Regions from separate parts of the Paenibacillus sp. J2L1-98 genome, predicted to be linked through region 3. Evidence: riboswitches for the same ligand, from Rfam matches in the RefSeq annotation. Region 3 holds a riboswitch; each other region holds the start of a gene.
What was found. Region 3 has a riboswitch for cyclic di-AMP ahead of AC0YNZ_RS10800 (hypothetical protein). Riboswitches for the same ligand answer to the same signal wherever they lie in the genome.
Positions count from the first base shown of each region.

Region 1 (9,908 bases), on a different contig from region 3:
CGGCATGGCCAGTATACAAAATGACGATTTGTTCCGCTTTGATTAGCTCCTCGTATTCTTCCTTATAGTCAATCACGCTTATTCCATATACGTCGAGCAAAACGCCGTCTCCGATAAATTTCTCCACGGAAAATTCATTTATATAACGCTGAATGTCCATTAAATGCATGGGTCCATCTATATGAGTCCCCGCATGCATATTAATGGAAAGCTGATGATTGTTGTAGCCGTCTTGGCTCATACGCTTGGATTGTTCCAATACAGTCTCCGCATCTCCCGGATATACCGGCATTCCGTCATGAATGAGATGTGTAAGATCAATGATCATACTGCATGATCTCCCTCCAAAGTTACATATGTAAAAAATAACCTATTTCAACGGATATGTATAGTCATATATTTAAAGGCTGATATGGGTTCGATTATTGAAGAGGTTTCTGAGGAGTTTGGAATGTGGATCATTCGGATTAAATCGTATGCCGTAAGGCGGCAGCCTTGGTCAAGAGCGCTTCCTTCATCACCGTTTGCTTTATCCTCTTTTGCTGAAGCGGCTTAGGCTGGAGAAAAAATGGTTCGTCTTGAAAGATTGCCAGCAATGCTTGCGTTACCGCTTTGGCTGCTAAAGCTTCGTTTTCAAGCAAGTAATAAGCAGCTTGATAGGCATAAACTTCGTGCTGCTTTAGTATGGATGCTTTCCGCTGCAGCTCTTCTTTCATGGTCATTGTCTTCATCACTACACTTATTCACCCTCCTGCCATCCCCTGTCCGACAGCAGTCCATAACATTCAAGCTGCCTGCCGGAAAACACGATCTATTGTTGATTGCGGATAATGTAACTATACAGGAATCCATTTAGTCCACCTAGTACCATGTTTCCATAGTACTTGACAGCACCCATCCGCTCCTATGTATCGCTCTGAAGTTTCCATTATATCTCCTTTATTAAAGGAGAGCTCCCCATAATTAGTTAGGGCATACCCCAACAATTCTTGAGGAAATCAAATGAGATCAACCTATTTAAGGTACGTGATTCTGCGAAAAATGATGTTCTTACAGATGGGAAAAATTGCTAGAAAAATCTTTCTCTTTGAATGTATACATTTACAAATACACCACATAATAACCTTACATCCAACGAAGGAGTGAACTTACATGAGCAGAAGAAATTCAAACACGTTAGTAGTACCGCAAGCAAAAGCAGCACTTGCACAATTGAAAACTGAAGCAGCACAACAGCTGGGTGTTACATTTTCACAAGATGGATACAACGGTAATTTATCGACTCGTGATGCAGGTTCTATCGGGGGATATATTACTAAGAAGCTGGTTCAAATCGCAGAACAACAATTAGGTCAGCGTAAATTCTAATAAATGGAAACCCCTTCATGATCTCAAGATCATGGAGGGGTTTTTTACATTCACTTGATTTCTGTGAAATCATCTAACTAGGGCCGTTATTTTTGAAGATGATAAGGTACTGTCGCGATGACCACATCTTTTTGTGTAAATAAATATGCACGGAGCATTAAACTCGTCTGGTTGTGAAGAAAATAGTGCCACCAGTGCTTGGTAATAAATTGCGGAATGAGAATGGTGATATGATCCGTTTCGGCAGTTTTCCATTCAATCGTATCAATAAATCTCATTAACGGCCTAATGATGCTCCGATAACTTGAGCGAAGTACGATAAGACGGACGCCGGGATTCCACTCTTCCCATTTCTTCTCCATCCGCTCAATATCCTCATCATCAAATCCGACGTATACGGCAACTACATTTTCCGTCAATGATTTGGCATAGCTTAACGAATGATTAACGACACGGGTAATTCCCGCAATTGGAACTACGATCGTGCTTCCTTTTATGACAGGCTTATCCTTTGCCATATTAATCCGCAATTCGTCCGCCATGTTCCGGTAGTGGCGGTGAATACCGAAAAAGATAAAAATAACGATCGGCAAAAAGATAAATACCATCCACACGTGGCTAAACTTCGTAAAGATGAAAATCAGCGTGATCGCAAGCGTCGTCAACATCCCGACCGTGTTAATGATGAATGGAAATATCCAGCCTTTTGGCTTCAATTTCAACCAGCGTACCATCATCCCCAGCTGGGATAAGGTGAATGGAATAAATACACCTACCGCATACAGCGGAATTAAATTTTCGGTATTGCCGTGGAAAGCAATAACAAGCAGCGCCGATAAGACGCCTAAAATAATAATGCCATTTGAAAATCCTAAACGGTCCCCGCGAGCCATAAACATATTCGGCATGTATTTATCCTTTGCCAGCATGAAGGCGAGCAATGGGAAAGCAGCATAAGCTGTATTGGCTGCCAGAAACAAAATCAGAGCGGTTACTGCCTGTATACTATAATAAATTACCCCTCTGCCGAATGTTGCATTCGCAATTTGCGAAACAACCGTTTCTTTTTCATTCGGAGTAATGCCGTACCAATAGGCAAGCAGGCTGATCCCGATAAACATCGCACCGAGAATCGTACCCATCATAATAAGAGTAGCGGCCGCATTGCGTTCAGCCGGCTGTTTAAAGTTAGGAATAGCATTGGACATCGCTTCAACGCCGGTAAGGGCCGAACACCCTGAGCTAAATGCCTTTAATAACAAAAACAAGCTGATATTCGAGACGGTTGCGCCCATCTCTGGAGCAGCGGCATGAATGCCTCCGGCTGCATATTTGATAATACCGGAAATGATAAGCACGAAAATGGCTATTACAAACAAATATACCGGAAATGCTAACACGGATGCGGACTCTGTAATTCCTCGCAAATTGATAATGGTCAGCACCAAGATCATCACTAACGCAATTAAAACACGATGATCATGAAGAGATGGAAAAGCTGAAGTAATAGCGTCTGTACCGGCAGATGTGCTGACGGCAACCGTTAGAATATAATCGACAAGGAGCGAACCACCGGCTAACAGACCTGTTGAAACGCCCAAATTGTCTTTGGCTACGATATAAGCGCCGCCACCCGTCGGATAAGAAAAGATGGTCTGACGATAGGATAAAATTAAGACTAATAACAGTCCGAGCACAGCGAGCGATATCGGAATCGAATACCAAACGGCTGCAAATCCTACCGCCATTAACACAAGCAAAATTTGCTCCGTGCCGTAAGCGACCGATGAGAGCGCATCTGATGACAATACGGCGAGCGCTTTAAGCTTGCTTAGCTTTTCACCTTCGATTTCTGTGCTTTTCATTGGACGTCCGATTAGTAATCGTTTAAATCTGCTTACCATGATGATGCCCCATTTCTTATCACTGGATATTTAAAATTAAACACCGTGATCAAACTCTCCATATATCTTGTTCGCCCGTTCATTTGTTATACACCTATTCATCAGCCATTTAAACCATTTAAACACAAGTAAATCATAATTTTGGACAAAAAAAAGCCGCAGGAAAGTAAGGACTTTCCCACGGCTTTACCAAAATAGTTTGGCAGGTCGTGAATAATTCCTCTTCTGGACGCTTACGAGGTTAGCTGTCGGATTCGGGCGCAAAAGTCGCCCTACACTTAACAAAAGCCAAGTGATTCACCCCTGAGATCAGATCGGTTGATCTGTCCTCTATGGTTCCCCCGTTTCTTCTTCAGAACTCAGCGATAAAGGTTAATTATTGAACAAGATATGATGATTGATCACGAATTGAATCATACTCCTTCCAAAAAGTGTTGTAAAGGAACAGATACAATCAAATTGATTTGAAATATCACCTTGTATAATCGATTAAACGCTTACATCCCGTTCAATCTTTCCATATCGTTCTAATGCTCCATCTCACAGTAACGGATCTTGAGATTATATCTCAAGATCCGTTACTGCACCTTTTGATGCCGATGATACGAGCTTCGCATACTTGGCAAGCACACCCGATTTATATTTAAGCGGAGGCTTGATCCAATGATTTGCTCTTGCTTCCAGCTCCTGTGGCGTGATATCAAATTGTATTTCCTGCGCCTCGCTGTCAATGGTTATCATATCCCCTTCTTGCAAAAATGCAATCGGCCCGCCTACCTGAGCCTCCGGCGATACATGACCTACAACAAAGCCGTGCGAACCGCCCGAGAACCGTCCGTCTGTAAGCAGAGCAACCTCGCCGCCTAAGCCTTTTCCTATAATTAATGCGGTTACCGAAAGCATTTCCGGCATACCGGGCCCGCCTTTTGGTCCAGCGTACCTGATGACCAGCACATCCCCTTTAACGATTTCGTCATTCGAAATGGCTATTGTCGCTTCTTCCTCGCTATTATAGACGCGTGCGGGGCCCGAGAATTTCAGCTTTTTTAAACCTGACATTTTTGCCACTGCGCCCTCAGGAGCAAGATTGCCTCTCAGCACAACCAGTGGACCCGTTGGTTTCAGCGGACTCTCGAACGGACGTATGACCTGTTGATTTTCTTTCAGAGGCTGTGCTTCAGCCAAGTTTTCAGCAATTGTTTTTCCTGTGACCGTAGGACAATCGCCATGGAGCAGACCTTTTTCAAGCAGCATTTTCATAACGCCCGGTACGCCGCCATTATCATTCAGATCCTGCATGACATATTTGCCGCTTGGCTTTAAATCAGCAAGATGAGGCACTTGTTTACGAATCCGTTCAAAATCGTCTAAAGTTAAATCAACCTCAACCGAGTGCGCCATTGCCATGAGATGAAGCAGAGCATTCGTTGATCCCCCAAGGGCCATAATGAGGGTGATTGCATTTTCGAACGCTTTTTTTGTCATAATGTCGCGCGGCCGTATATCTTTCTCAAGAAGCTTGATAACGGTTCTTCCCGCCTCTGCGCATTCAACTGCTTTATAGGAAGAAATGGCAGGCGTGGATGAAGATCCGGGTAAGCTCATCCCTAAAGCTTCGACCGCAGACGCCATTGTATTCGCTGTATACATCCCGCCGCAAGCGCCCGCACCCGGACATACCTGGCATTCCACTTCATGAAGCTCTTCATCCGTTAATTTTCCTTCTTGATATTGTCCTACCGCCTCAAATGCCGTAACGATATCCACATCTTTACCGTTCAGCTTTCCTGGTTGGATCGTTCCTCCGTAGACGTAAACAGCTGGTAAATTCATTCTGCCGATCGCCATCATGCAAGCTGGTGTATTTTTGTCACAGCCGCCAATTGCAACCAAGCCATCAAAGCGCTCGGCGTTTACTACAATCTCAATCGAATCGGCAATGACCTCCCTGCTTGGCAGTGAGAACAGCATCCCTTCATGTCCCATCGAAATGCCATCAGACACTGTAATCGTGTTGAAAATCAATGGAGCGCCGCCATGAGTGCGTACTCCTTCTTTTGCTTGCAGAGCCAATTTATCGATATGAACGTTACAAGGCGTTACCTCGCTCCACGTGCTTGCCACTCCGATCATAGGCTTTTTGAAATCTTCATCCTGGAATCCGACCGCTCTTAGCATGGCACGGTTAGGAACACGGTTTACACCCTCACTAATAACTTTGCTGCGAATACGCAAATCCTTTTCGTTTGACATCGGTGTCACTCCTTTTTTGTTATGTAGAATACATTTTTTAAATGCCGGTTTTTTCCATGCACTTTACCTTTGTATAATTCCCATGATGAACCTCGACTAGTCCTTGAACCTGGTCGTAATACCAGCCTTTTTGAATTAAGTCATTCAACTCTAATTCTACGATGTATGTTACAGAAACAAGGGATTGCCGCCGGCTATGTCGAATAGTGTCGGGAGTCATTATTCATGAATGAACCAGACGAATTCGAGAGGATAGGAGGATGACGGCATATGTCGTTCTTGTTCAACGCCGGCGATTATCCGACATGCCCCGGCTGTTATTTGATGAAAAATACAGACGGTCACATCCTCTATGTCGGCAAATCCAAAAACTTACGGAGCCGGTTACGCTCATATTTTACGAGAAATCACGCTGACAGAAAAATTAAGCAGCTTGTCGGCGAAATTTCATCCATTGAAGTGGTGCTCGTAAATAACGAAGCCGAGAGCCTACTTCTTGAGAACAACCTCATCAAAATACATAAACCTCCTTACAATCGGGCGTTAAAACGGGATAACAGCGGTTACGCTTATTTACAGCTTACCAATGAGCCTTTTCCGCGACTGGATGTGTATTACCGGAATCGCAGACGGAAACAGACCGGCTTCGCAACCGAAGAAGTAAACCGTTTGGGCCCTTTCAAAAGCGCCGGCTTCCGGGATGCTCTCCTTGAATTTGTAACGGAGCATTACGGCCTCCGCACCTGCAAGACGATGCCCAAGCAAGTTTGCCTGCTGTATCATATCGGGAAATGCAGCGGAATTTGCGAACGTAAAATATCGGAGCAGGATTATTTGGAACGTACGCGTCAAGCATCGGAGCTGCTCGCTAATCGGGGGCTAGGACTGATCGAAACCTTATACGCCCGAATGGAAGTTTATGCCGGCCAGCTTGAGTTTGAAAAGGCGCAGCGGATGCTTCTGAGCATACGCAATCTGGAACAGGCATCAGACAAGCAGATCGTAGACCGCGAGGCCGTTATCGATCAGGATGTGCTTTACTTCGGGGAAACCCATGTGCTGGTTGCGAAGGTTCAAGAAGGCATGCTATGCGATATTCAAATGCTGGAGCTTGACCAAGCGGATGGCGAATCGGCTTGCGACCGGTTTTTATTAGCCCGATATGACGGGGAGAAACCAGATGAATTGATTGTGAACGCAATTGATAACCGCAAGAAAGTTAGTACTTCCTTAAATCGCAGGGGGAAAAAGCCAATGATCATCACACAGCCCAAACGGGGTCTCAAATACGATTTGCTGCAGTTGTGCAAAAAAAACTATGAGTATCGAATAAACCGGAATTGATCCTAGCGAAAAGAAAAGACAAACTTCCCGGAAGAGAAGCTTGTCCAAATCTTACACGTTGGCATTCACTTTAAACGACACGGCTTAAAAAATGCTTTAAAAACCGGTCTGCGTCCACTTCGATGCAGACATCCATATTCGGGCCCGAACCAGGAATGCTTCTAAGATCTCCTACTGTTCTGCCGAGCGAATGCACCCCTTCTACATCAACCTGCACATGCATCGGAACGGTTTTCACAAAATCCGTGTTGATGGCTACGCCAACCGCCAAAGGATCGTGCAGCGCGCACCCGCCTATTCCGGGATAGAAATCTTCATAGGCGCCAATGTAGAATTCCGTCATATCGGCGAGCAAATGACCGATCCGGGTATTTTTATCCCGCCAGCTTTGCAGCTCCTCAAGGGGAAGCAGCGTCTTCATTGTCACGTCGAGACCTACAAGTGTAATCGGAATGCCGGAGCGGAACACGTACTCGGCCGCTTCCGGATCGGCATAAATGTTTGCTTCGGCTGAAGGGGTAATATTCCCGTGCACCGTTACCGCTCCACCCATGATGACGACCTTGTCAACAAGACCGACAATCTCCGGCGCCTTCATAATGGCAAGGGCCAGATTCGTCAGTGTTCCAACCGTAATAATAGTCACTTCCTTGGGATGTCTTTTCACTTGCTCTACGATAAAGTTAGCGGCATGATCGCTTAAGGCTTGGCGCTGCGGTTCTGCGGCAAGCGTATTTCCGATTCCGTCTTCGCCATGAATATAAGTCGTATTTCCTTTCGTCGGATCCCGAAACAGCGGTTTAGCCGCACCCGGAATAACCGGCACGTTGCTGTCTAAGTGTTCCAGCACGACGAGCGTATTGCGGGTAGCTTCCTCCACCGTTACGTTCCCGAAGCAGGTTGTCACACCGAGAACCTCAAGCTCGGGAGAATGAACCGCGTAGGCAATTGCCAGCGAATCGTCAATTCCCGTATCAACATCCAGAACAATCTTCTTCAATTCGTTTCCTCCTCTGATTACGTCAATCTTATAATGAAATGCGCGGGCCTTTAGCTGGTCCGCCGGCAAGCGGAATGCTTCGTGCACGCTTCTGCCGAATGAGCAGTTCCGGCAGCGCTACACCAATTAAAATAACAACAACACCTGTCCATTGGAGCACGGTTACGCGCTCATGCAGGACGACACCTGACATGATCACCGCTACCGGCAGCTCCGCCGCACTTAGGATGGAGGCAAGTCCTCCCCCTGACTTTGGTACTCCTATCGCAAAACAAATCGGAGGAATGACAGCTCCGAACAAAGCAAGCAGAAATCCCCATAACAACAATCCTTCACCCAATGCTCCGTTAATGAAAAATTCCGGAGGATATACGAACATGATAATGACAGCTGAAATAAAAACAATGATCGTGCTTCTTGTAAGAGGAGCTACTTGAAGAGCGGCTTTTCCGCTTAACGTAATAAATAACGCATAAGAAAACGCGGATAACAGCCCCAGTATGACACCTGCCAGCGTAAATTGCTTCCAGCCCCCGTCAACCAGCCCGCCTGCCATTACCGTTCCGGCCAAAACCAGTACTAAGGCGGTCATCTTTTCCTTCCCCGGGCGTTTGCGCTCTACGACGGCTTCGATCAGCACCCCCATCCAAGTGAACTGAAATAACAAGACGATAGCGATGGATGCGGGGATGTATTGCAAGGCGCTGTAATATAAAATGCTTGTCGCTCCCACCGTAATGCCAACTGGAAGAAGCGCAATCAACGACTTTACCGAAACACCCTTCATTACCGGAACATTTTTTAGCCGCCCGACAACCAGCAGAAGCAGCGACATCATGGCGATCCCGAATATCAGCTGGCTGCCTACTACATCATTAGTCGAAAATCCCGAACGATAAGCTAATTTCACAAAGGTTGACAAAAGCCCATAGCTGAGTGCTCCGAACAATAAAATAACAATCGAACGCATCTTTATCTCCTAACTGTATATCCGCGATTGCCCTGCAAGGACATCAATGAATTTATTTATGAAGCGTTCCGAATCGACACGTACGCATACGGAAGCATTGGTTACTGCCTGTGCTCGTCTCAAATCGCCTAACGTAGCTCCTGCGCTTAATTCCCCTTTGGTTTCAATCTTAATCAAATGATCTTCCGTTTCTACAAGCGTCGGATCGACTGCAACCGCAACAGCCATCGGATCGTGAAGCGGAGAGCCGTAAAACCCGTTATGCTCCTTATACGCCTTAAAATAGTATTCCAGTATCTGTTCCACAAATGAGACCATTGGTTCATCGTTAGCCGATACCTGCCGCTTCAATTGCTCCACATGCTCTTCCCGCAAAATCGTTTTCATCGTCACGTCGAGTCCGACCATCGTAATCGGCATGCCCGACTCAAACACGCGATGGGCCGCTTCAGGGTCTCCCCATATATTCGCTTCCGAAACCGGGGTTACATTCCCAGGCACCCGCAGCGCGCCGCCCATCAGTACGAGACGTTTTACTTTTTGGGCGATGGACGGGTCTTTGGCAAGTGCGATCGCCAAATTGGTCAATCTGCCAACGAATACAAGCGTTAATTCCTGTTTATGCTCGTTCACTTTACGTACGATAAAATCGGCAGCGTGCTCTTCGATCGGCTTACGTTTTGGCTCGGGCAGCTTATAGCCGCCTATTCCATTGTTGCCGTGAATGTGTTCAACCGGGCCGAGCCATTCGCGAAACAGCGGGCGTCCTGCGCCCACGGTAACCGGAATATCGGCAGGTGCTCCCGCAAGCTCAAGAACCTGCAGCGTGTTCTGTGTCGCTTGCTCCACACTTACATTTCCGAAGACAGTGGTGATTCCTTCAAGCTGAATATCATCCGACTTCACTGCAAACAGTAAAGCTAATGCGTCGTCGATACCTGTATCAACGTCAATAATCATTCGGGATTTGGTCATCGCTTCCACCTTCTATGCGTATTTTTAAAAAGCATTTATGAGCCTGTACGACTCGTTTAACCTTGCGCCAGCACCATCCGCCTTCTTTTTTTGC
Region 1 covers NZ_JBWDNW010000001.1:707,117-717,024, forward strand. The annotation lists gene AC0YNZ_RS03305 (cyclase family protein) at 1-328, opposite strand, end outside; gene AC0YNZ_RS03310 (hypothetical protein) at 468-734, opposite strand; gene AC0YNZ_RS03315 (alpha/beta-type small acid-soluble spore protein) at 1,153-1,368, shown strand; gene AC0YNZ_RS03320 (APC family permease) at 1,455-3,272, opposite strand; cyclic di-AMP (ydaO/yuaA leader) riboswitch at 3,488-3,647, opposite strand; gene ilvD (dihydroxy-acid dehydratase) at 3,834-5,525, opposite strand; gene AC0YNZ_RS03330 (GIY-YIG nuclease family protein) at 5,796-6,869, shown strand; gene AC0YNZ_RS03335 (nucleoside hydrolase) at 6,940-7,869, opposite strand; gene AC0YNZ_RS03340 (EamA family transporter) at 7,898-8,839, opposite strand; gene AC0YNZ_RS03345 (nucleoside hydrolase) at 8,849-9,814, opposite strand; gene AC0YNZ_RS03350 (ABC transporter permease) at 9,871-9,908, opposite strand, start outside.
Region 1: another riboswitch for cyclic di-AMP. It lies ahead of AC0YNZ_RS03320 (APC family permease); the one in region 3 lies ahead of AC0YNZ_RS10800 (hypothetical protein).

Region 2 (9,908 bases), on a different contig from region 3:
TCGGCGTAGTCACATAATAAGGCAAATTCGCGACGACGCTGACGCCGGTAACGCCGGCAAACTGCTCTTCGAACAGCTGCTTCAGATCAAGCTTCAGCACATCGCCGTGAATCACAGTCGTATTGTTCTCTTCGGCGAGTACATCCCTTAGAATCGGAATAAGCCGATTATCGATTTCTACGGCCGTCACCTTCCCTGCGGCCTCGGCAAGCCGCTGCGTGAGCGCGCCAATACCGGGCCCGATCTCCAGTGCGCCCTTTGTTTCATCAAGCTCGGCAGCCGCTACGATGTTGTTCAAAATATTTTGGTCAATCAGAAAGTTTTGTCCTAAGCTCTTCTTGAAAGAGAAGCCGTATTTGGCAATGATCTCTTTGGTCCGTTTGGGCGTGGCCACCTCTACCGAAGCCGATTTTACCGCTGTCTTGCTTTGCTCAGTATGCTCTTGTCCGCTCATCCCGCTATCCCTCCAGTTCCTCTTCCATTTGACGGAACGCCTCCGTAAATTCTGCTTTGGAAATTCGAAAGCTTGTACAACGTTTATAAAACTGCTTGCCGTTCGCATAACCGATGCCAAGCAGCTTGCCTATAACCAGGCGCCGATTGGACGCGTCCGGATGGACGATTAGGCCTGCATCCATTAAGTCTTCCCAGCTAATTTCTCCCGCTCCGTCCGCCGACTCTGTACGCAGCTCTGAGAGCGCTGTACGAATCGCTTCGGGACTCGCGTTTTCAATGCCGATATCCCCTTTGTACAAAGCTTTCTCCTGCGGTAAAAAAGCATGCTTGCACCCGGGTGCGTGACGGGCGACTATTTTGCGGATACGTTCTCCCGCATGGTCGGGATCAGTAAATATAATGACGCCGCGACGCTCGTTCGCCAGCGCGATTCTTCTCAGCACGTCCTCACCGATGGCCGAGCCGTTCGTCTCTATGGTATCCGCATCTACCGCCCGTTTTATTGCTACGGTGTCATCTTTACCTTCAACGACAATGATCTCTTTGATCATCAAGATCATTCCCTTCTTTATAAATTCTAATAAGCCCGCAAACATGCAAAAAGAAGAGGCAGTGCCTCTCCTTATGATGGCATATTTAATTAAATATTACGATAAAATGATGGTAACCCGCTCATCAGCTTGAGGTAGGTCTATTCGGCCCCAGCACATATACAGTGATGCCTTTCTTTCTGCCGAACTTGTTTGCAATCTTAGTGCTGTCAAAGTATACATCGATTTTGTTGCCTTTAATCGCGCTGCCCTTATCCTCAGCCCGGCGGAAGCCAATGCCTTCAATGTAAACCCACCAGCCAATCGGAATAATCTCAGGATCAACGGCTATAGTCCGTCCCTCTTGCACACGGGCTCCTGATGCTGTAATTCCGTATTGCGGATGGCTTTCATCCTTGCCTGTAGAAGCTACGCCTGCTGAGTAAGCAGTCAACGTGACGTTCTTAAGCACTTTCCTTGCCTTAAACGTGACACCGCTCTTCGTAAGCGAAGCCATGCTTGTGCTTCTGTTCGAGAGAACCGTTACCTTAGGCTCTTCCTTCTTCGTTCCGATAGCGATAACCTGATCAACAGCCGCCGTCTCGACAACCTTGCTGACCATCTTCTTCGAAATGAGAACTCCGTCCTCATACTGCTTCTCGATATGTTCTACAATAAGACCTTGTTTACCGGTTTGCACGAGCTTTTCCTTGCCCGCTTCCAGTGTCGGATCCTTCTTCTTCACGATAGAGAATGGCATCGCGCGTTCCGTTTCCGATACTTTCGTGTCGACGCGCACTACTGTTACCGTCAATTCCGCATTTACTGCGGTATTAAGCGGCGGTACTACTTTATCTTGACTACGAACTGGAATATGTAATTCCTCGATCGCTGCCTTTACTGTTCTCTCTGTCGTGTACACAGTAGAGGTCTTGCCATCAGCTTTCACAATTACCGGTACCGCATGAGTTACCTCGATACGATCTCCGTCCTTTATTGCCGCATTAAGCGGTTTAGACACCTCATCATGTGGTCCAATTGCGATAGCTTGTTCATCCAGTAGGCGTTGCAGGACCCATTGCTTCGTTTCCACAATGGTTTCTTGTCCGTTCACTACTACGGAGACGCTTTTGACAGCCGTTCCGTACAACAACACCAAAAACATGAAAGTCATAGCGATTGAGATAGTAGCACTCAAAAGAATCAAACGCAAGTTTTCACGCTTCCATCGCAATGCGAAAGACATGCTGGATGATCGTTTCCCATGGGTGTCCTTAACCTGGAGTATTCCCACTTCATCGGTCCTCCTTCATAGCCCCGCCGCCAAGTTTTACGCATGATACAACTGACGCGACTATAGTATATTGGCGTGCAAGCACGCAATCCAGAACTGCTGCCGAACCTCCCACCCCCATCTTTAATCCCTATGTCGACAAATTCCCGATTATTCGAAAATAAAAAGAAGCCGTCGACAGAGGATCTGTTTCGTGGCTTCCCGGGTATTACTACTCTGGGATACGGAAAAATGGATGCACGAGGTTGATCACTCTCTATAAACGCTTACGAGGTTAGCTGACGGATTCGGGCAAGAGAGTCGCCCTATTCGTTACACAATGCTCATGGCAAAGGCTCCGAAATTCACCCCTGAAGAATTCAAAATGCGGTATAAATTCCCGCATCTGGTTCCCCCGCTCTCCAAAGTGGAGATTAAGCGCAAACTGGAAATCCAATACAAAATGTTATGCTCTGAGTTGAATCATACCCTCATACGAGGTCAATTGTAAAGATACGATAAAAGACGATTTAAGCGAAAAAGGTGAATAAAGACGGAAAAAATAAGCGATAATCGATATAAAAATTAGTTTTTACGCGATAAAGGTCTTAAATTCTCCTCATTTCTCTCATTCTCAGACAATACCAAAACATTTTTTACCGTTTTCGGTCGTAATTGCGCCTATTTCTTCCACCGTTTTGCCTAATAATTCCGCTGCTGTCTCTGCAACTAAGGACACATAGGAGGACTCATTTCGCTTCCCTCTGAACGGGTGAGGGGCCAAATATGGAGCGTCGGTTTCAATCAAAAGCCGGTCGAGCGGAACCTGTTTAAGCACCTCTTTGGGCACCCTTGCATTTTGGAAAGTAACAGGTCCTCCGAACGAAATATAGAAGTTCATATCCAGGCACCGTTTTGCGGTTTCCCAGCTGCCTGAGTAGCAATGCATGACGCCTCCGACCTCGGCTGCATTTTCCTCTTGAAGAATTCGGACAACATCCTCGTGAGCATCGCGATTGTGAATAACGACCCTCTTCCCTACTTTGCGCGCAAGACGGATCTGTTCGCGAAATACACGCTGCTGAACGTCTTTAGGCGAGGTATCCCAGTGATAATCAAGACCGATTTCGCCGATGGCAACAACCTTCTCATGCGCGCATAGCCGTTCAATCCATTCTAAATCCTCCGGAAGCATATCTATGCTGTCCACAGGATGCCAGCCGACAGCCGCGTAAATGAACTCGTACTGCTCGGCGAGCGCGATCGTCGTCGGAATCGTTTCACGGTTAAAGCCAATATTGAGGAGCATATGCACGCCTGCATCTTTTGCGCGCTGAATGACTTCGTCACGATCTTCATCGAACTTATATGAGTCTAAATGGGTATGTGTATCGAAAAGTAATGTCATATTGATGTCAGGCTCCTTCAGTCGAGTTTGAACAATTTTTTCAAAGAATCAGGTATCCGGTTCATATTTTTTTTGAGCGGCTCTTCCGGGTAGTACAAATGGTATTGTCCCTGATGCAGACCGGTAATAGAGCGAACAATGTCGGATTTGGCAGAAATTTCACTTATTTCATCCTGCCCGTCTAACAACAAAATCGGCGCTTTTTCTTTCTTTTCGCCATCTTTTTTATCAGGTCGATATACGTCGTATGGCAGGTCAAACGGGAAATCAATCTCCATATGATAATCCGGATTCATTCCAATAGAAGAGAAACAATCACTAATTTCATTTAATAGCGTTTCATCGGGATTTTCAATGGTTATGTACTTATATAAATGACGGTGCAGAAAACGGTCGCACAGATCGCTTAGCAGCAAATCCTGCTCCTCCGCCCATTGCGTGAAGGCAGTCTGAATGAGTGCTTCATCCAGTTTCAGATAATCATGCACCGTCATCGTATTATGAAGCAGCACCTTAATCGAGCTTGGCATCCAATTAAATACATAGCCACCCACATAAAGCTCCTGCGCTCTACGAAATATTTGACGTAAAATAATTTCAGAGCTTCTTGTAACTGGATGGAAGTAAATCTGCCAATACATTTGATATCTGGACATCAAATAATGCTCTACGGCGTGCATTCCGCTCTCTTTTACTACAATTTGCCCTTTATAAGGGCGTAATACGCGCAGTATCCGCTCTAAATCGAAAGTACCGTAATTTACACCGGTAAAATAAGCGTCTCTAAGTAAATAGTCCATTCGGTCAGCATCCATTTGGCTTGAAATGAGACTTACGACGATGGGCTTTGGGTATGTCTTTTGAATGACAGCCGCTACCTGCTCGGGAAATTGTTCCGATACAGCCCGCAGCACGCGATTAATTTCTGTATCTTCAAGCAATATTTTACATGTCCACTGTTCGTGATCCGTGTCGAATACTTCTTCTAAGGAGTGGGAGAACGGACCGTGACCGACATCATGCAGCAGTGCCGCACAGAGTGAGACCAGCCTTTCCTCGGCAGGCCAATCGGGATAGCCGTTGCGTTCGAATTGAGAAATAATTTTACGCGTTATTTCGTAAACGCCGAGTGAATGCGAAAATCTGCTGTGCTCAGCGCCATGGAAGGTCAAATAGGAAGTTCCTAATTGTCGTATCCTCCGCAACCGCTGAAACTCCTTCGTGTTAATCAGATCCCAAATCGTCTGGTCCTGCACATAAATATAATGATGGACAGGGTCCTTAAAAACTTTCTCTTCGGTCAACTGTTGCTTCATCAGTTCTCATCTCCTTTGTTCATATTTTCGACACAAAACATGAGACTAATGTCGAACGTTGTCGTAAATTAGTTTCCAAAATGTCGAAGCTGTTGTATTCTATTACAGAGTAATATGAACCTTATATCTAGTCAAATACTTGTTCCTACGGCTCTTCCGGGGAATATTCTTGGTTGACTATTATGGTAATCGTTGGTATTATAGTAATCATAAAAGTAAAAACAATGTCGAACGATGACGAAATACATTTTGAAAGGGGCAATGATAGATTATGATGAAATCTACTGGTATTGTTCGTAAGGTTGATGAGCTGGGACGCGTCGTTATACCGATCGAATTGAGACGTACGCTCGGTATAGGCGAAAAAGATGCACTTGAAATCTACGTAGATGGCGAGCGCATTATGCTTAAGAAATACGAGCCTGCATGCATCTTCTGCGGCAATGCAGAGAACGTATCTTACTTCAAAGGAAAAATTGTTTGTCATATTTGTTTGTCAGAAATGCCAACACCTGTGACAAAATAAAAAAAATCAGTTATACTGTACTTATCAACTTGTTAATTCTAACCTTTTTTATACTCCTTGATACCTTCCTGCGCTTGAACCCGGCCAGGAAGGTCTTTTTTTTGTCTGCTTCATCCCTTTATGACTGCTTTCTATCTATTTACTTCATTATACACATCCCGCTTCGGCAATCCGCGATCAACAGCTACCATCTTAATCGCTTCCTTCCTGTCGTATTGCTCCTCATAATGAGCGACATGAGCAGCAAGGTCAAGCTCTGACCACCAAATATCGTCTGCTTGTTGTTCACTTGCGCCGGATCCCTCTGCCCCTTCCACTACAATGCAAAATTCACCCTGCGGCGGATGCTCCGCAAACCAGCTGATACATTCCGATACCCGCCCGCGAACCGCTTCTTCATGGCGCTTCGTCAGCTCTCTGACACAGGCTGTCTGACGATCACCCAAACATTCCTGAAGAGCATCGAGCGTTTTACTTATTCGGTGCGGTGATTCATAAAAAAGCAGAGTTCCTTTTTGGGCTTGCATATGCTGCAGCCACTTCATTAACGATTTTCGCTCACGCGGCGGAAAGCCGGCGAATAAAAAACGGTCAGTCGGCAAGCCCGACATAATAAGAGCGGACAACGCGGCATTTGCGCCGGGAATAGGAATAACGGGGATATTGTTTTCAACTGCTTCCTTCACAAGATCTGCACCGGGATCAGATATGGCAGGCAGTCCCGCATCGCTTACTAGTGCAATCGATTGTCCTTCCAGCAGCAATCTGATCAGCTCAGGTCCGCTTGCACGCTTATTATGCTCATGATAGCTAACGATACGTGTACCGATTTCAAAATGCGTAAGCAGCTTCCGCGTTTGCCTGGTATCCTCCGCGGCGATCAGCTGCACTTCCTTTAGTGTGCGAATCGCGCGAAAGGTCATATCCTCTAAATTACCTATAGGCGTTGCGACTAAATACAGGCTGCCTGAGCTTTCGCTGGCAGCTTCCGAGAAGCTTTTCTGTACATTCATACGATCTGCACCCCATTCTCATATACCATAATAGGCGGAAGAAGCTTAATATCAGGTTTTCCATCCCGCATAGCTTCTATTAACACCATATTGGCTTCAGCATTCGCATGTGGATGAACAAATTGGATCCGCTTCGGCTCAAGCCTCCATTTGCGCATCGTTTCCACGATATCAAGCAAGCGTGATGGACGGTGAACCATAGACACTTTCCCCCCAGGCCGAACCAGCCGTGAGCATGCCTCTGCAACATCATCAAGCGTACAGTGGATTTCATGCCTGGCAATCGCATAATGTTCATTCTCATTTTGATCGCCTGCCGTTACCGGCATATAAGGCGGATTAACCGTTACCGCATCATATACCCCATTCCCCGCCAACTTCGGGTACAATCTCAAATCCTGCTCAATAACCGTAATTTGCTCCGTCAACTGATTGAGCATTATGCTTCTTCTCGCCATATCCGCCAGCCTCGGTTGAATTTCAACTGCATCGATTTTCGCATTTGTCCGAGTGGTGAGAAGCATAGGAATTACTCCGTTACCAGTACATAAATCAACGATGCGACCGTGCTTCGGCACGCTTGCGAACCGGGAAAGCAGCACAGCATCGAGCGAAAAACTGAACACTTCCCGGCTTTGTATAATTTTCAGGCCTGATTCCGTCATTAAATCATCAAGCCGTTCATTGGCTGCTAAAGTTATTTGTTCTGACACGATTTAAGCCGCTCCTTTTTAATAATCGGTATTCATTGGAATAATTTCAACGTTAGTTCTATCTATCGTAAAAGGCTGCGCCTATGATATGCTTATTATTTAATAAAAATACCGCCCTTTGCGGCAAGGACGGCATGTCGATACGGATTCCACTATTTATTTAGAAAGGATAGACAGAATAAACAGTCACCCTCCGTCCGCAAATGCCCGTAATAAACGTTGCAAATGTGGAATCCTTCGTGATACAACCGGGTTAAATTATCGTGGCCTTCCCCAATCGCAACGCCCGCTTCTGCGAGTGCATTGTCGGTTAGGACTTGTACCTCTTTACTCGCTCCCGATTTTTTGCCTTTGACTGGAGCTTCAATGACTTCACGCTCCAGCTCTGCTTCTCTCTTAAACAGCTGACGAAGCTGGTTGTTCTCTTCACTTAGACGCTTATTGTCTTCAAGCAGTTCTTTAACCTTCTGCTTTAAATCCGTTAGCTCCTTATGGAACACACCTACCTGGCTATCCAGCTCGTCCATTTTCGCGAAAATATCGTTCTTCTCCAAGTTCCCACCCCAGAGCTTCAAGCGTGAGTGTAACCTCACCCGTGAGAATCGCACTCTGCCGCTTATTTGATGACGACATCATCCATCGGCAGTTCTTTCGGTTTACCTGGTGTATCAAATAATTGCACATACACGCTTTTGGCGGATGCGTTAATGCCAGTAACTTTACCTTCCCCATATGAGGTGACAACGAGCTTGCCAATAGCTGGAAGCTCTTCACGAACACTTTCGTAATTGTCATGCTCATACTTCAGACAGCACATGAGGCGCCCGCATAATCCGGATATTTTGGTCGGATTAAGCGATAGATTCTGATCCTTGGCCATCTTTATCGATACGGGCTCAAAATCACCAAGCCAAGAAGAGCAACATAGTACTCGTCCGCATGGGCCAATTCCGCCCAGCATCTTCGCTTCGTCCCGAACACCGATTTGCCTTAGCTCTATTCTAGTACGAAATACGCTGGCTAGGTCCTTAACTAGCTCACGGAAATCGACTCGCCCTTCTGCCGTAAAGTAAAAAATAATTTTATTGCGGTCAAACGTAAATTCCACGTCTACCAGCTTCATACGAAGCTGATGGCCTTTAATCTTTTCAAGACAAGTGGTAAACGCATTTTTGGCTGCAGCACGATTTTCTTCGACAACCTTAGCGTCTACATCGCTTGCAATGCGAATCACTTTCTTAAGAGGGAGAACAACATCCGATTCACCGACTTGCTTCTGTCCCACCACCACTTTACCGTATTCGATTCCGCGTGCTGTTTCAACAATAACATGTTGCTCCTTATCCACGGGATGTTCGACCGGATCAAAGTAATAGATCTTGCCCGCTTTCTTAAAGCGGACACCGATGACATTATACAAGAATTAGCCCTCCTGTAAGTTTACCAATAGTTGCTCAAATGCGAGCTGAGGTGTAACATTTGCGCGCATACGTTTACTCGCTTCGAGCGTATGCTCTATGCAGGACACCCAGCCTGCGAACGATCGATCAAAAGCATGCTTGCCTATCCAATCCAACTGATCTATAAAAACGATGTCGTCCTGCCTTCCGGCCTGGAACTGTATCAAATCTTTAAACCAAATAACTAATAACGACAACAGCAGCTGTGTGTGTTCCACTAAGTCCGTTTTGAAAAGCTGTTGTCCAGCAGTGATCATCGCCGCGGTGAATCGGGTCAAACTCTCCTTACCTAATTGTATCACTAGGCTTCTGATTTCTGCAAACTGATTCTGTTGGAGAAATTGTCTAGCACTATCCAAGCCCGATGTTAATTGAACAACGGTCCGGGCCAAAGTAGGCGGTGCTCCCTCTTCTATAAGTGTTTGCAGCATACGCCCCGGCGGCATCGGCAGAAACGGCACCCATTGCGTACGAGAGCGAATGGTAGGAATAACGGCCTGTCCATTATCCGTTATCAGAATAGCTACGACCGGCGATAAAGGCTCTTCCAAAAATTTAAGCAAGCTGTTTGCAGCTTGCATCGTCATTTTGTCGGCTTGCTCGATCATATATACCTTACGCTTCGTACCGCTATTACGATAGGCGAAGTCACGCTGCAGCTCGCGAATTTGGTCGATTTTTATCGAATTTCCGTCAGGTGCAATTGTCGTTAAGTCCGTTTGGTTACCGTGCTCGAACTTTCTGCACTCCAAGCACTCTCCGCATGCATTGGCGCCGCCTGCCGTACAAAATAACGCCTTAGCAAATTCGCGCGCCATCGCCATCCGTCCCGTTCCCGAGGGTCCGTTAAACAAATATGCGTGTGAAATTTTACCGCTCTTCAGCGCATGTGACAAAATCCGCTGCGCCTTCCATTGGCCTTCAATTTGTTCAAGGCTCATAGCCGTTCCTAACCTTTCCCTGCTCATTTCTCATCAAAATAACAAATTGATAAGAAGACCTCGTATCTCGCCGGTCTTGTTAAGCAAGTCGATTCTTCCTTGCTCACTATCCAGCAAATCCTCGGCCATTAAGACGAGTGTCGCATCAATCTCATCCAGCAGTTTATATCGTTTAATGCGTCCCCTGCGATCAAATCCTTTGACTTCCTTCAGCACAACGCCGCGTCTGATGGTATCCTCCAAAAACTGCTTGATCATCTGACGATATAGTT
Region 2 covers NZ_JBWDNW010000026.1:4,255-14,162, reverse strand. The annotation lists gene rsmA (16S rRNA (adenine(1518)-N(6)/adenine(1519)-N(6))-dimethyltransferase RsmA) at 1-454, opposite strand, end outside; gene rnmV (ribonuclease M5) at 459-1,007, opposite strand; gene AC0YNZ_RS27150 (ubiquitin-like domain-containing protein) at 1,132-2,280, opposite strand; cyclic di-AMP (ydaO/yuaA leader) riboswitch at 2,528-2,710, opposite strand; gene AC0YNZ_RS27145 (TatD family hydrolase) at 2,894-3,667, opposite strand; gene AC0YNZ_RS27140 (HD domain-containing protein) at 3,685-4,983, opposite strand; gene AC0YNZ_RS27135 (AbrB/MazE/SpoVT family DNA-binding domain-containing protein) at 5,255-5,509, shown strand; gene rsmI (16S rRNA (cytidine(1402)-2'-O)-methyltransferase) at 5,641-6,522, opposite strand; gene AC0YNZ_RS27125 (tRNA1(Val) (adenine(37)-N6)-methyltransferase) at 6,519-7,187, opposite strand; gene AC0YNZ_RS27120 (DNA replication initiation control protein YabA) at 7,388-7,789, opposite strand; gene AC0YNZ_RS27115 (PSP1 domain-containing protein) at 7,852-8,655, opposite strand; gene holB (DNA polymerase III subunit delta') at 8,659-9,636, opposite strand; gene AC0YNZ_RS27105 (YaaR family protein) at 9,670-9,908, opposite strand, start outside.
Region 2: another riboswitch for cyclic di-AMP. It lies ahead of AC0YNZ_RS27150 (ubiquitin-like domain-containing protein); the one in region 3 lies ahead of AC0YNZ_RS10800 (hypothetical protein).

Region 3 (9,908 bases):
GTAGCGAATGAGCAAGCGATCATTTCGCCGCCTTGGTCGATCCATTCCGGCGTTGGAACGAGCAACTATACGTTCTGCTGGTCGATGGCCGGAGAGAACTATACATTTACAGACATGGACGCAGTACCTGCAAGCGAGCTAAAATAGAAGCATTCGCTACAGGAGGTGCACCATGCTTGCTGCTGAACGGCATCGTAAAATCATTGAAAAATTAGAGCAGCTTGGCGCGGTTAAGGTTTCCGAGCTAAGTGAGCTGTTTCAAGTTACCGAGAAGACGGTTCGCGAGGACCTCGAAAAGCTGGAAGAGAAGGGGCTGTTGAAGCGGACCCATGGCGGAGCTGTACCGGAGCAGGAAGGCGAGGATAGCCTGTATCCGCTGCATTTTCCGAACAGCAAGCATCAAAAGGAGAAGACGGCGATCGCCACGCTAGCCCTTTCATGCATTGAGCCAAACGATATTATCGCGCTGGACGCCGGCAGTACGACGCTGGAGATGGCAAAGCTTATGCCGAATATGCCCGTAACGGTGCTGACGAATGATCTGCTTATAATCCGTGAGCTAACCGTTAAGGATCAGGTAAGGCTCGTTATTCCCGGTGGCTACCGGCATAATAATTTGCTTATTGGCGCTGAATCGCAGGAGTGGATTAAACGATTGAATGTCCATAAGCTGTTTCTTTCCACGACGGGCATTCATTTGGAATACGGGCTTACGATATTTACAGAAGAATTGACGAAGCTGAAGAAGCTGTATATGGAGAACGCTAAGATGGTCTACTGTCTAGCCGATCATAGCAAATTTGACAAGGGCGCCTTAATTACGTTTGCCGGGCTTAGCGAGATCGATTGCATCATTACGGATGCAGGGATTTCTTCAGACGTGGCGGCGAAATACGAGGCGCTTGATATACGGATGATGAAGGCGGAGCTTCCGGAGAACGGGAAGCGAACGAAAGGGAGGACATGATTCGATGAGTTTGTTTGATTTGACGGGAAAAACAGCTGTCGTTACAGGTGCAGGACGCGGCCTTGGAGAAGCGATTGCGCTTGGACTTGCCCGGGCGGGCGCAGATGTGGCGCTTGTCACGAACCGTACGCCAGCCGACAAAACGGCGGATGCGGTGCGTGCGCTGGGTCGCAAGGCCATTACGATCCAAGCGGATATTGCCGACCGCACCAAGCTTGCGGGTATTATTGAGCGTACGGTTGATGAGCTGGGACGCATTGATGTACTCGTCAATAACGCGGGCATTATCCGCCGGACCCCTGCCGCAGAGCATAGCTATGAGGATTGGCAGGATGTACTGGACGTTAACTTGAATTCGGTATTTCTTCTTTCGCAGCTGGCAGGCAAGCATATGATTGAGCAAGGCTCCGGCAAAATTATTAATATCGCTTCTATGCTCTCCTATCAAGGAGGCATTAACGTTCCCGGCTATACGTCCAGCAAGCATGCGGTCGCCGGGCTTACCAAAGCGCTTGCGAGCGAGTGGGCCGGCAAGGGCTTGCAAGTAAACGCGATTGCGCCTGGCTATATGAGCACGGATAATACGGAAGCGCTTCGTGACGATCCGGTTCGCAGCACGCAAATTTTGCAGCGCATTCCAGCAGGTCGCTGGGGAACGTCTGAGGATCTGATCGGACCGGCCGTATTTTTGGCTTCCGCAGCCTCCGATTATATGAATGGCCATATTATGGCCGTTGACGGCGGTTGGTTAGTCAGGTAAATGGCGGGTTATCGACAGGGCTTTCCACTGCGCGGCTTAGGATGCGCTTCGCAACATGATGCTGACTTCTTACCGAGTACGAGAGCAGCGCGCTGCTTTAACGACAGTTTAAGCTAAAATAGGAATTCAAGAAGCCCGTGCCTCCATAGGAGCGCGCGGGCTTCTTAGCTTTTTACCGGTTCTATGTATGTGATTTGTGCCTAGTCGGTTTATACTCTGAAGGCGGACCAGTGCGCCGGGTATGTGAGTGACGGAGGCAGCTTTGTGTCGGCATCACCCTTAGCTGAGTTAATCTGGGCTTGAGTGAGAAAAATACTTTCGGTGAGGTTGGCGCCTCTGAGATCAGTATCCCGGAGATCAGCCCCGATGAGGTCAGCCGCTCTCAGGTCAGCGCCTCTTAAGTCAGCGGCAATTAGGCAGGCCCCTCTCAAATTGGCGCCTTTAAGGTCAGCGCCTCTCAGTTTGGCACCGATAAGGTCGGCACCCCGGCCATAGGTCTTCCGGCGGCCTGAGGCTCCCTTCTGCGAGCGAAGGGCTTTGGCCCGCACGAGCTCGCTGGTCCGCAGGAGCAGCGCATTGACATCTGCTCGGTGTGCGGCTGCGTCCAGTTCCATAATGGAGTCGGGATCTAGGTAAGTAAGGCGTTCCGTCTCTTTGAGCGCTAAGCTGAGCGCATCATGGATCGGACGTGCAGGTTGAAGAGTCAGCGCTTCGGTCAAATACCAGAGGAGCTCATGCAGATGCCGCATGACCTTGAACACCTCAAACATTTGATTCGCGGATGCCGGGACCTGCTGCCAGTCGTGTCCGCCGAAGGTAATCCGGGAAACCTTTTGCCCCGCGCCGAAGCAGTCATATACAGTACAGCCTCGAAAGCCCCGCTGCCTGAGGCTGTTATGAACGCCGCATCGGAAGTCCGATTGCAGGTTTTGGCAGGGCTGCCCGGCGTCTTTGTCAGTTGCGAAGTCTGCCGAAGCCGCATAGGGCAGCGCGACACAACACAAACCGAAGCAGCTCTCGCAGTCAGCTTGAAGAGTGAGGCGATTGCTTTCGGGGAATGGTTCAGCATATTCGGGATTCTCAGACATTGTGTGGCTCCTTTTCGCTTAATCGTATTTCGATGCTTGCATTTCCATATCTAAAGAAAAATCTGTGGCAGGACAACATGTGTTTTCCATATAGAAATGGTTTTTACAGTTCTTATATGTTATTACTGAATATTTTCTGCGTCAATCCTTATTCGCAGCTGGAGAGATTTCGGGGAAGACGCACTCCGCGGCAAGTAAAAATGCATCGGGCAACGAACAGGATAGCGTAATATTTTGGTTGCAGTTATAATGTTCGATGACGGGCATTTAACGGCTTCAATTCATCGGATGTTTACAAATGTATGTCGAAATATTCGGAAGAGTGAGGCGAGATGTGTGAAGGAGACTGAAAAAATTTATAACACTGCGGTAGAGGCAACTTTGGAGGTTATTGGAGGGAAATGGAAAACGGTTATTCTTTTTCATTTAACGTTCGGCAAAAAGCGTAACAATGAATTTAGAAACCTTATACCCGCCATTACTCAAAAAATGTTGACTCAGCAGCTTCGGGAGCTTGAAGAGGAAGGCGTCATCCTGCGCACTGCTTACAATCAGGTGCCGCCAAAAGTCGAGTATGAGCTGACAGACTACGGCTGGAGTTTAAAGGAGATCCTGCATCTGATGTGCAGGTGGGGAGATTCGCATATAGAGCGTAAGTACGAGGGGAAGGCTGCCGTTCTGGCCAATCCACCGCTTGATGCCGTCAATAATAGTTAAGAAGCCGACCTTATTCTGCAGGCCGGCTTTTTTTATGACAGATCTTTTACGGTATGACTTTGCGCCTTCGGAAGTCGTCGAAGATGTTCATGAACATCGCTTCCGTATCGATGAATTCGTGAAAGCCTAAGCGGCGGGCCTTCGTTCCGTCGGCGAAGAAATCGTAATCCCATGAGAACACGAAATCGCCAAATCGCCATGAGGATACCTCTTTATAGGAATGCCGGGCAAGCCCATGCTTCTCGGCCATCTTGTCCCATAACGGCTCCTTGTCCGACATAACAATGTCCAATGACATCTGCAGCGGAGGCGCTGTCTCTAAGCCGAAGTAGTGAGCAATCTTTGGCCATAATTCATTCCAGCGGAACAAATCGCCGTTCGTAATGTTGAATGCCTGATTGGCGCAGCGCTCATCTGTCGCCGCCCATACGGTTGCTTTTGCAAGAAGCCCGGCATCTGTCATCTCCAAGAGACTGTTGTAAGCTCCGGGCTTTCCCGGAAACCGGAGCGGAAGTCCAAGCTCCTTCGAAATGGAAGCGTAGACCGCAATAACCATGGCGAGGTTCATCGGATTTCCAAGCGAGAAGCCGCAGACTACAGAAGGACGGAGCGCCGACCAAGTCCAAGTCTTGCCGCTTTGTCTTTGTTCTAAGTATTGCTGCTGATCAATATTGAACTCGGGCGGCATATGGTTAGCGTCTGACTCGCGGGCCGGCGTCTTGAAGGGTCCGAGATGCGCGCCGTATACTTTGTATCCCTGCATTAAGCTGACATGCTTCAAGCCCGATGCGATTGGTTCGATAGCTTCTACGACGTTCACTAGCATGGCGAGATTAGGTTGAACGAGTTCGGCCCAAGTTGGACGGTCCTGGTAGGCGGCATAGAAAATATGTGTAACCTCGGTTAAACCGCTTAGCTTTTCACGGGTTTCGTCTGCATGGAGCAGATCTGCAGCAATATACCGGACACGGCCGCTAGACTCACCGCCTCGGCGCGATATGCCGATTACGTCCCAATCAGGGAGAGTGATGAGGTAATCGATAAGGTTGCTCCCAATAACACCATTTGCGCCTACGACTAAGGCGACTTTGCGATTTTTTGGAGATTCAGTATTCATTGCGAATCAGCTCCTTCTGCACTGTGCTTTGTTCAGACTTATATTGCCTCAACAAATAGGAGCTGTGAAGTACGCACTTTGAAGTGACGTAAGCACTTTAAAGTAATTAAGCAGTAATATCGAAGGATTTATGTGGGGAAGAATAACTCGCAGGGGAAAGCTGCTCTGGAGGTAATACGCTAACCCGGCTTCCGAAATACAGCTCTCGCGAGCCTTTACCGGGATGCAGAGACGCTAACAGTAAGACAGCCCAGAACGTGGAACCTGTTCTGGACTGTCTATTTTTGTTATGAAGACCGTTAATCCAAAGAGACGTAAGAGACAGCACGTTGACGCAAAACAGATTCTTCAAGATCGCTTTTGAACGGTGACGAATCGGACGCATGTGCCAGGACATGATTGACGGCTGTGGCGAATAGGTTGAGTATGCGTCCGTCCCGATCCGTCTTGTCATACTGAAAATGGTTTAGAGGCGGGAGAGGGACGCTGCCGATAAAGCTTTGAAGCAGGTCGCTCCATCGTTCCAAGTCAATCGCATCTTCGTTATCGCAGGCGAATAGCTCGCTCCAGCCGAATCCCAGATTGCTTGTTAAACGTAGACATATACGATGGCCTGCCGAGTCGACGGCGATAGCTGGAATGACGAATAGTTCGATTCGTGTGACGGATAAATAGGGGGATTGTTCGGTGATGAAATAATGCTGGTTTTCACAATTTGTCAACATAAAAAAATCTCTCCTTTGTTCGCTTACGAGGTTAGCTGCCGGATTCGGGCTAGAGAGAATGCCCTACCAGGGTTACAAATCCCTGGATTCACCCCTTGCGAAACGTTATCGAACGTACGCGTTGGTTCCCCCGTTTTTTCATTCGAAAAATTCAGCGTTAATAGTGTACTCTTTATTATAACCCCCAATCGCTTCGCTGTAAATCTTATGAAAAATTCAGAGATAATGGCTGGCGGGCATTCATGACTGCCGAGAGCTTAAAAAAGGGATGATCGACAAGTACCTCTTGTCAGATCATCCCTTTGTTCGAAACGGCCCGGTCAGTCTTCTGTAATTGGCTCAACCTCTACCCAGTCCTGCGACCAGTTCTGTATTTCCCGGATGACCGGCTCGAGTGCGCGGCCCTTCTCCGTTAATGAATACTCTATGCGAACAGGTATTTCGGGGTAAACATGCCTGTCGACAATACCTTCATTTTCTAAATCCTTAAATCTCTCCGACAGCAGTCTGCCGCTGATGGGGAGCGCGGACTGTACGGCGCAGAATCGCTGCGGGCCGGACAAAAGCTGATTTATGATTAGGCCGGTCCAACGCCTGCTGATGATGTCCATTCCCTTCTGGAAACGGGGACATAGGTTAGATTGATCCATGCGTATCACCTCTTTTTACTTCTATTAAGTATAACCTCAATATCTTATTTATACAAGCAAACCTGAATATTGTTAATTACTTGACTATCCTTAGTTATAAAATTATAATTAGTTACAAATAGTAAGTGATTTGAAGGAGGCACAACAATGAAGCCCTTATTTCTAGCACACGGATCACCGATGCTCGCCGTCGAGCAAAATGAATATAGCAGGTTTCTTGAGCAAACAGGAGCGGGCTTGAATCCGGATGCCATCGTTATCTTCACCGCGCATTGGGAGACCGAGGTAGTTACGATCTCGTCCAAGGATGATGAATACGAGACGATTTACGATTTTTACGGCTTCCCCGATGAGCTGTACAAGGTTAAGTATCCAGCGAAAGGATCTACTAAGGCAGCTGCACTTGTCGGCCAATTGCTGAAGGATAGCGGCATACCGGCAGCCTATGATACGAATCGCGGACTCGATCACGGCTCATGGACGATGCTGAAGCATATGTTTCCGAAGGCGGACATCCCGGTCGTGCAAGTTTCCGTTAATCCTTACCGCTCCGCAGAGGAGCAGTACCGGATTGGCGAAGCGCTGCGCAGCCTTAGCTCGCAAAATATTTTGCTGATCGGCAGCGGCGTAACCGTCCATAATCTGAGGGTGGTGAAATGGGGACAGCAGGAGCCGGAGAGCTGGGCAGTCGAATTTGATGAGTGGCTAATCGAAAAAATGAATAAGCAGGATTTAAATTCTCTATTTCAGTATGAACAGCTTGCTCCGCATGCTAAAATGGCTGTACCCCGCGCAGAGCACTTTGTTCCTTTATATATCGCGCTTGGAAGCGGCCATGCGGAAGCGACGCCGGAGGTTATTTATCGAAGCTACCAATTCGGCACACTGAGCTACTTATCCATGCAATTTTAATTTTATATACAGTTAGAGAAGGTGAATAAGCATGATCAAACCAAATATCGCAGCCATTATTAAGGATAAATTAAAACGTACGCAAAGCGGAAGCCACGATATTTATGTCATTGGGCCGGTTAAGCTTCCTGTAGAGTTAGACGGCGAAACGAAGGTGTTTCATTGGTATAGCTGGCTTCGCAAGGAGGCAGGCGAGGAGAAGTCTCCCGAGCAGCTGGTTGAAGATTTGAACCGCTTCTCCTATGCCGATCTTCAGCAATCAAGCGTTCTCGTATATGGCGATTTCGAAAATAATGAAGATGCGCTCATTCGGATGCACAGCATCTGCCATACGGGAGATATATTCGGGAGCGCAAGATGCGATTGCGGCTTCCAGCTGAAGCAATCGATGCGGATTATTACCGAGCACGGCTCGGGAGCACTATTTTATTTGGCGAACCATGAGGGTCGGGGAATCGGGTTGTTCAGCAAAGCGATCGCTTATTTGCTGCAGGAGGACGGCCTTGATACGGTTGACGCGAATACGGAACTGGGCTTTGCGGATGATGCGCGCGATTACAGCGATGCCATCGCCGTGCTTAAGCTGCTGCGCGTTTTGCCGGTGTCGATCATTACGAATAATCCGCGTAAAGTGGACGCGCTGCGCAAATCGGGTATGAACGTTGCCGGAAGAGTGCCGTTATGGGGCAACTCCTCCGTCTATAACGAGAAATATATTCAAACGAAAAGGAACCGGTCAGGTCATTTTGGAGAAGAGCCGCATACACTCGTTCAATAAAGCCGCGGCAGCAATATAAACAGCGGAAACCGTTTCTTGCGTGAATGCGCAGCGACGGTTTTTTTTGTCATAACGAAGCTCTGCTTACGTATTGTCTGCATATTTATCCGACCGCAATCCATTAGTAAGTAAAGGATGGATGATCGGTGCAAATCATTGGTTATAATAAACGACGAATCGAGAACCGTCCGAAGACACGAAAAAGCATCTAAATCAGCTATAAAACGACAAAATTATTTTGCGTTCCTCTTCTTTTTCAAGTATGATGAGAAAAAATGAACTCATGTTCACATTAAAGGAGTTACAACGCATGCAATCAAAAACGAGCCATTGTAAAATTGTTGACTGCACGATCCGCGATGGCGGACTCGTAAATAATTGGGATTTCAGTGTCGAATTCGTTCAGCATTTGTACCAAAGCTTGAACGAAGCCGGCGTCGATTATATGGAAATCGGCTACAAAAACTCGCCAAAGCTGCTTAAAGGCGCTGACAGTGCAGGCCCTTGGCGTTTCCTGAACGATGATTTCTTGAAAAAAGTCATTCCGAACAAAGGCAATACGAAGCTATCCGCGCTTGTTGATATCGGCCGCGTCGATGAGAACGATATTTTGCCGCGAAGCGAGAGCCTTCTAGACTTGATCCGCGTTGCTTGCTACATCCAAGACGTAGACAAAGCGCTGGAACTCGTTAAAGTATTCCACGATCGTGGCTACGAGACGACGCTGAACATTATGGCTCTTTCGAACGTTATGGAAAACCAGCTTATCGAAGCATTCGAGCTAATCAACGAAAGCGTAGTTGACGTCGTATACATCGTTGACTCCTACGGCAGCTTGAAGCCAAGCGACGTAAGCTACCTTGTTGATAAATTCCGTCGCCACCTGCCGAACAAACGCCTTGGCGTTCACGCGCACAACAACCTGCAGCTTGCTTTCGCCAACACATTGCTTGCGGCAGAAAACGGCGTTGAGCTGCTTGATGCTTCTGTTTACGGTATGGGCCGCGCTGCCGGCAACTGCAACACGGAGCTGCTTGTATCTGAGCTGAAAAATTCGAAATACAGCATCCGTCCTGTTCTCGACATGATCGAGAAATTCATGATTCCGCTTCGCGAGAGGGAAGAATGGGGCTACATCATCCCTTACATGATTACAGGCATCCTGGACGAGCACCCTCGCTCCGCGATGGCGCTGCGCGATTCCGCGGACAAAGATAAAGGCGTGGAGTTCTACGACCGCCTTACAACACCTGAGATCGCTCACAGCAAATAATAATAATATCAAAAAGCAGCTCCGATAAGTCGTGAAAATGACTTGTCGGGGCTGCTTTTTCTTTTGCCGTGGTCTATTGCTCAAGCAGCTCGCCATCGCCGCGAACGGCGGCCGCTTGATGCGGCTCGTTTGGGTGGAAATATCCTTTTCCGCGAAAGGTTTGGCCGCTGCTTGCGATCGCAATAAGCTCAATCCCAATATCCTCGCTTTTGCCAAACCATGCGAGAAGCTCCCGGTCGCCTACGCCGTTTATATCGACGTACCATAGGCGATCTCCATATTCGGTGACTCGGACGAGCTCGGCGGATGTGAAGGATAGCTGTATCGTCTTCTGCTGATAGGTCATTTCAAAAGCGATAATTTCGAATGTTTCCAAGGGTGAAGTCCTCCTGTATACAAAGCTTAATGCAGCCGATCTTAGGACTCGCCGCATGTCTGTAAACGATTGTAATGGTACTGGCCTATTTATGCAACATTCGCCATCCAATAATCGTCAGATTAGGAAATACAAAGATTGGGGCTGAAAGGATGAAGGTGGGTCATTCGTTCAAAAGGGCAACGAAACAAAGAAAAGGCCGGGGCTGGCTTGCAGCCGCTTGTCTTGCGATGCTGCTGACGCTAAGCGCGTGCTCTTCTTCAGAGAACGAGGCGTCGAACAGCGGAAACCGGGATGCTGCAGACAGAGGGGACTCGACTAGCGAAGCGGCGGAGAATAAAGAAATAACAAGCCCGGGCAGCGATGATCGTGCTTCTATAAGTGAGGAGCCAGTTAAAGAGAAGGCAGGAGGCAAACGCGGCTATCAAAATCCGGATAAGGACGTACAGGCGGGACAATTGACGGCCGGCGAATGGGATGATCTTGCGGCATGGGAGCGGTTTGGCAACTTGCTGAATACACAAGAGGGCGATAGCAGCAAGCGG
Region 3 covers NZ_JBWDNW010000004.1:131,288-141,195, forward strand. The annotation lists gene kduI (5-dehydro-4-deoxy-D-glucuronate isomerase) at 1-147, shown strand, start outside; gene AC0YNZ_RS10775 (DeoR/GlpR family DNA-binding transcription regulator) at 173-967, shown strand; gene kduD (2-dehydro-3-deoxy-D-gluconate 5-dehydrogenase KduD) at 972-1,727, shown strand; gene AC0YNZ_RS10785 (pentapeptide repeat-containing protein) at 1,937-2,815, opposite strand; gene AC0YNZ_RS10790 (winged helix-turn-helix transcriptional regulator) at 3,152-3,532, shown strand; gene AC0YNZ_RS10795 (SDR family oxidoreductase) at 3,579-4,649, opposite strand; gene AC0YNZ_RS10800 (hypothetical protein) at 4,949-5,374, opposite strand; cyclic di-AMP (ydaO/yuaA leader) riboswitch at 5,380-5,541, opposite strand; gene AC0YNZ_RS10805 (winged helix-turn-helix transcriptional regulator) at 5,695-6,024, opposite strand; gene AC0YNZ_RS10810 (DODA-type extradiol aromatic ring-opening family dioxygenase) at 6,172-6,936, shown strand; gene AC0YNZ_RS10815 (GTP cyclohydrolase II) at 6,968-7,714, shown strand; gene AC0YNZ_RS10820 (aldolase catalytic domain-containing protein) at 8,025-8,987, shown strand; gene AC0YNZ_RS10825 (hypothetical protein) at 9,061-9,363, opposite strand; gene AC0YNZ_RS10830 (vWA domain-containing protein) at 9,516-9,908, shown strand, end outside.